DNA from 2 places in the Thauera sp. WH-2 genome. Region 2 is predicted to be linked to the other one. Evidence: predicted binding sites of a transcription regulator. Region 2 holds the regulator's gene; the other holds the start of a gene.

Region 1 (3,319 bases), on a different contig from region 2:
GCTTGTCTTCCGCCAGCTCGCCGACCATGCAGTCGGTGGTCAGCATCAGACCAGCGACGGACGCGGCGTTCTGCAGCGCGGTGCGGGTGACCTTGGTCGGATCCAGCACGCCCATCTCGACCATGTCGCCGTACTCGCCGGTAGCGGCGTTGAAACCGTAGTTGCCCGAACCCTCGACAACCTTGTTCACCACCACGCTCGGCTCGTCACCGGCGTTGGCGACGATCTCGCGCAGCGGCTGCTCCATGGCGCGCAGCACGATCTTGATGCCGGCATCCTGGTCGTGGTTGTCGCCCTTCAGCTCGCCCAGTGCAGCACGGGCACGCAGCAGCGCAACACCGCCGCCGGGGACGATGCCCTCTTCCACTGCAGCGCGGGTGGCGTGCAGGGCGTCTTCGACGCGGGCCTTCTTTTCCTTCATCTCGACTTCGGTGGCGGCACCGACCTTGATCACCGCAACACCGCCCGCCAGCTTGGCGACGCGCTCCTGCAGCTTCTCGCGGTCGTAGTCGGAGGTGGCTTCCTCGATCTGCACGCGGATCTGCTTGACGCGGGCTTCGATGCGCTCGGCCTGGCCGGCGCCATCGATGATGATGGTGTTTTCCTTGCCGATCTCGATGCGGGCAGCCTGGCCGAGGTCGTCCAGGGTGGCCTTCTCAAGGGTCAGGCCGACTTCTTCGGCGATGACCTGGCCGCCGGTCAGGATGGCGATGTCTTCCAGCATGGCCTTGCGACGGTCGCCGAAGCCCGGAGCCTTGACGGCGCAGGTCTTGAGGATGCCGCGGATGTTGTTCACCACCAGGGTGGCCAGGGCTTCGCCCTCGACGTCTTCGGCAATGATCAGCAGCGGACGGCCGGCCTTGGCGACCTGCTCGAGCACCGGCAGGAGGTCACGGATGTTGGAGATCTTCTTGTCGAACAGCAGGACGAAGGGCTGCTCGAGGATCGCAACCTGCTTGTCCGGGTTGTTGATGAAGTAGGGCGACAGGTAGCCGCGGTCGAACTGCATGCCCTCGACGACGTCGAGCTCGTTCTGCAGCGACTTGCCGTCTTCGACGGTGATCACGCCTTCCTTGCCGACCTTGTCCATCGCCTTGGCGATGATGTCGCCGATGTCGCTGTCCGAGTTTGCGGAGATCGAGCCGACCTGGGCGATCTCCTTGTTGGTCGAGCAGGGCTTCGACAGCTTCTTCAGCTCGTCGATGGTGGCGATGACGGCCTTGTCGATGCCGCGCTTCAGGTCCATCGGGTTCATGCCGGCGGCAACGAACTTCATGCCTTCACGCACGATCGACTGGGCCAGCACGGTGGCGGTGGTGGTGCCGTCACCGGCGATGTCGGAGGTCTTGGAAGCAACTTCCTTGACCATCTGCGCGCCCATGTTCTCGAACTTGTCCTTCAGTTCGATTTCCTTGGCGACGGAGACGCCATCCTTGGTGACGGTGGGGGCGCCGAAGGAGCGCTCCAGCACCACGTTGCGGCCCTTCGGGCCCAGGGTGACCTTGACCGCGTTGGCCAGGATGTTGATGCCGGCGACCATGCGCTCGCGGGCGGAATCGCCAAACTTGACTTCTTTAGCTGCCATTCTTCAGAACTCCGGAAATATTTCGGTTAGCGTTTCTGGGATTCGGGGGAGGCTCAGGCCTCGACCACGCCCATGATGTCTTCCTCGCGCATCACGAGGAGCTCGTCGCCTTCGACCTTCACGGTCTGGCCGGCGTACTTGCCGAACAAGACCTTGTCGCCCACCTTGACGGCCATCGGACGCACCTTGCCGTCGTCCAGGATCTTGCCGTTGCCGACGGCCAGGACCTCGCCCTGATCGGGCTTCTCGCCGGCGCTGTCCGGGATCACGATGCCGCTCGCGGTCTTGCGCTCGGCTTCCAGACGCTTGACGATCACGCGATCGTGCAGGGGACGAATCTTCATCGAGTTCTCTCCTTTCGGTTCGACTGTTTGGGTTGGTTCGCGGGACGAGCCCGCAGGACAAAATTCGCAGTGACGCGGATCGGCGCAGGAAGCGCCGCCCGACGCTTGTTAGCACTCACCGCTAACGAGTGCTAATAATAGGGACGGGGTCGGTGGATTTCAAGTCCGAGCCATGCAACTTTTTCTGCGCCGGTCCGGCACACCGGATGGAAGTTCGGCCAGCGCCGGGTTGGGTCGTTCCGCAGGGGCGGTTAAGATGACGCCGAGACGCCCGAATGCGCGAGGCCCCGTCATGCCCAAGCTCGCCCCGCTTGCTGCTGCACAGCTGCATACCGCCTGCGACCCGGAAGCCCTCGGCTTCCAGCGCTCCGACGAACTCCCCGAACTGGACGCCGCAGACCTGCATGGCCGCGCGGTGGACGCAATCCACCTGGGACTCGACATTGCCGGAGAGGGTTTCAATCTGTTCGTGCTCGGCGACGCCGGAAGCGGCCGCCACGAGATCGTCGCACGCCTGCTCGACGAAAGGCGGCAAGAGGGGCCACCGCCGGGCGACTGGTGCTATGTGTGGAACTTCGAGCACGCCTCGCGACCACGCCTGCTGCGCCTGCCCTGCGGTCGCGGCCCTGCCTTCCGCGACGACATGCAGCACTTCGTAGAGGAGCTGATCCCAGCGATCGCCGCGGTGTTCGAAGGCGACGAGTACCGCGAGCGCATCGAAGCCCTGCAGGACGAAGCAAAACAGCGCGAGGAAACCGCGCTGCGCCAGCTTGGTGACGAAGCCCAGCAACTGGGCATCGCCCTGCTGCGCACCCCGCACGGCTTCGCCTTCCTGCCTATGAAGGACACCGAGAACACGCTCACGCAAGAGGAGTTCGAGAAGCTACCCGAGGACCGCCAGCATGCTCTGGGCGAACACATCAAGGCCCTTCGCGAACGCATGCACCGTCTGGTCGCTGAGTTCCCACGCTGGCGGCGCGAGCTGCAGAATCGCATCCGCGATGCCGGCCGTGACGCACTCGGCGCGACCGTCACCCACATGATCGAGGAGCTCAAGCCACGGTACGCCGATCTGCCCGAGTTGTGCGAGCACCTGGACGAGGTGCTCAAGGACATCATCGCCAGCGGCGAATCGCTACACACCTCACCGCGCAGCGATGAGGACACGGAGACGCTGACCTTTTCGGGCAGCATTTCCGTGCAGCGCTACCTGGTGAATGTGCTGGTGGCCAACCCCGCCGACGGGGCCCTGCCCGTGGTGTACGAGGACCACCCGACCCTGCAGAACCTGGTCGGCCGCATCGACCACCTGGTGCACATGGGTACACTGGTGAGCAATTTCACGCTGATTCGCGCCGGCGCCCTGCACCGCGCAAACGGCGGCTTCCTG
Region 2 (3,319 bases):
GCGATGTCGATGCAGCAACTGTCGGGCAACGTGATCGGACGCGCCGTAAGCGCATGCGGACACAGCGGCACCAGGGCGATTCCGCCCACACTCGGGTGCAGGATCGGGCCATTGGCGGAGAGCGCGTAGGCGGTCGAGCCGGTCGGCGTGGACACGATCATGCCGTCCGAGCGTTGCGTGTAGACGAATTCCCCATCGATGGAGAGGTCGAATTCGATCATGCGCCCCAGATCGCCCTTGTTGACCACCACGTCGTTGAGCGCGAGCGTATGGAACACACGTTCTCCACCCCGCAGCACCTCGGCATCGAGCATGAAACGATGCTCTTCCGTGTAATGGCCGTCCAGCATCTCGCCCAGGCGCTCGCTGGCATGGCTGCGCGAGATGTCGGTCAGAAAACCCAGCCGTCCCAGATTGACCCCGACCAGGGGTACGCCATGATCGACGAGCCGGCGCGCACTATGCAGCATGCTTCCATCTCCGCCGACAACGACGGCGAGGTCAGCGCTCACACCGATGTATTCGTAGCTCGCCACCGGAAAATCGTGCACGCCACCGATCGAACTCGCGGTGCCCTGCTCGATCAATACGGTGAGGCCACGATCACGCAGATAGCGCGCGACCGAGAGCACCGACTCGGCCACGTCGGTACTCTGGTACTTGCCGATGAGGGCAATCGTGCGGAAGTTCGTGCTCATGGACCTGGATTAAACCACAATGCCCAGCCCTCGGGCATGACGCCAAAGAGTTCCGGAGAAGCCGAAGGAGAGAAGCTTTGCGGATCGCGCAACCCGGCCAATGTAACCCGGCCAACTGGCCTGCGAAGGGACGCTTCCGTAGAATCCGGGCTATATTCCCGACTGCCATGAATTCCATCGACACCCGCTCCCAGATCCTGCTCAAGACCCTGATCGAACGCTACATCGCCGATGGGCAGCCGGTTGGTTCGCGCGCACTGTCGCGCTTTTCCGGACTGGAGCTGTCACCCGCCACGGTGCGCAATGTGATGAGCGACCTAGAGGAGATGGGCTTCATTGCAAGCCCGCACACTTCGGCAGGGCGCATTCCGACGGCGCGGGGCTACCGCTTCTTCGTGGATACCCTGCTCACCGTGCAGCCACTCGGCAGCGAGCGTGTACGCGCACTGAAGGGGCAACTGCCGCCAGATCAGCCGCAACGCCTGATCAGTTCCGCCTCACATCTGCTCTCGGATCTCACACGCTTCGCGGGGGTGGTCGTCGCGCCGCGCAAGGAAGCGGTGCGCATCCGCCAGTTCGAGTTCATCAGCCTCGCCGAGAACCGGATCCTGCTCATCATCGTCACCACCGGTGGCGACGTGCAGAACCGTCTGCTCCTCACCCGCCGCGGCTATAGCTCCGCCGAACTTGGGGCCACCACGCAGTACCTGAACGAACACTACGCCGGCTTGTCCTTCGACGAGATCCGCATCCGACTCAAGGATGAACTCCGACAGCTGCGCAGCGACATGACCGAGTTGATGAGCGCAACGGTAGACGCAGGCGCGCAGGCAGCCGAGGACAACGCGTCAAATTACGTGATTTCGGGCGAAACCAACCTGCTCGATATCGACGACCTGTCCTCGAACATGTCGCGCCTGCGCGAGCTGTTCAAGCTTTTCGAACAGCGTACCGGCCTGATGCAACTGCTCGACCTGTCGAACCGGGCCGAAGGCGTTCAGATCTTCATCGGTGGCGAATCCGGCCTGGAGCCCCTGGACGGCTGCAGTGTCATCACTGCCCCGTACGAGGTGGATGGTCAGGTCGTGGGCTCCCTGGGCGTGATCGGCCCAACACGCATGGCCTACGACCGCGTGATCCCGATCGTCGACATCACCGCCCGCCTGCTCTCCAACGCGCTGTCCGCCCGCAACTGAGGGCGGACCCACACCACTGGCCGCGACAACCGAAAGAACGACAAGGAATCCGATGTCCCGTTACTGGAAAGAACCGCCTTTCAAACACGACGATACGCCCCGCACCGGCGTGCTGCTCGTCAACCTGGGCAGCCCCGAGGCACCCACCGCGGCCGCGCTGCGCCCCTACCTCAAGCAGTTTCTGTCCGATCCACGCGTGGTAGAGATTCCACGCCCGATCTGGTGGCTGATCCTCAACGGCATCATCCTCAACACCCGCCCCAAGGCCTCGGCCGCAAAATACGCCACCATCTGGACCGATGAAGGCTCCCCCCTGAAGGTGCACACCGAGCGCCAGACCAAGCTGCTCGCCGGATATCTCGCGAAAGCCGGCCACGGGGAACTCGACGTCGCGTATGCGATGCGATATGGAGCGCCCTCGATCGAGGACACCCTCAATGCAATGCGCGCACGCGGCTGCACCCGCATCCTCGTGCTACCGCTCTACCCGCAGTATTCGGCAAGCACCTCCGCCACCGTCGTGGATGAGGTGGGACGCTGCATGGCACGCTGGCGCAATCAGCCCGAAGTCCGCTTCGTACGCAACTTCCACGACCATCCAGGCTACATCGCGGCGCTGGTGCAGAGCGTGCGCGACCACTGGGCCGCGAACGGTGAACCCGATCGCCTGTTGCTCAGCTTCCATGGCGTGCCGCGGCGCTCGCTCGATCTGGGCGACCCCTATCATTGCGAATGCCACAAGACCGGCCGGCTGGTGGCGGAAGGGCTTGGCCTCGCGCCGGAGAAGGTGCTGGTAACCTTTCAGTCGCGCTTCGGCAAGGCCGAATGGCTCAAACCCTACACGCAGCCCACGCTCGAGGCGCTCGCGGCACAGGGGGTGGGCCGCGTCGACGTGATGTGCCCAGGCTTCGTCTCGGACTGTCTCGAGACCCTGGAGGAAATCGGCATGGAGTGCAGGGAGGCGTTCCTGGAGAAAGGCGGCAAGGCCTTCCACTACATCCCCTGCCTGAATGAGCGCCACGAATGGATGCAGGCACTCACCGAGCTCACGTGCGCGCACCTGGGCAACTGGCTCGCGCTGGCGCCTTCGACACCCGAAGCGCGCAAGACCAGCCTCGAACGCGCACGCAAACTAGGCGCAGCTCAATAGGGCATGTGCCGGGGGAGGCGACCCTCCCCCGCGGAGGATCCACAGGAGGATTGCGTTCAGGGGTCGAGCAGTTGCAGGTCATGGCTCACAGGCGCAGATCGCTGCGCCCGCACAGCCTCGGGCGCCTCCTCGGCAAGTTGAGCAGAAAGCGACGCGAGCCTGCGCACCACGGCGGTGGCGACTTGGCGCTTGAAGCGCTCCTGCACCTCATCGGTAGCCAGCGCAAGCGCAGCCGGATTGACCTCCAGGTAGCTCAGCGGCTCGAGCGACACGAC

The links. The regulator HrcA, encoded in region 2, represses chaperone genes, less so after heat shock. The targets are predictions, from matches to a motif close to TNTTAGCACTCNNNGNCNNNGAGTGCTAANA.
Region 1: the regulator HrcA is predicted to act here: its motif matches at 2,036-2,066, upstream of groES (co-chaperone GroES).

Annotation. Positions count from the first base shown of each region.
Region 1 covers NZ_JBLWFG010000007.1:34,947-38,265, reverse strand. Annotated here, with positions in the region: gene groL (chaperonin GroEL) at 1-1,585, opposite strand, end outside; gene groES (co-chaperone GroES) at 1,639-1,929, opposite strand; gene ACNKW1_RS12235 (Lon protease family protein) at 2,222-3,319, shown strand, end outside.
Region 2 covers NZ_JBLWFG010000001.1:316,374-319,692, forward strand. Annotated here, with positions in the region: gene ACNKW1_RS01585 (NAD kinase) at 1-698, opposite strand, end outside; gene hrcA (heat-inducible transcriptional repressor HrcA) at 866-1,894, shown strand; gene hemH (ferrochelatase) at 1,947-3,044, shown strand; gene ACNKW1_RS01600 (protein kinase domain-containing protein) at 3,101-3,319, opposite strand, start outside.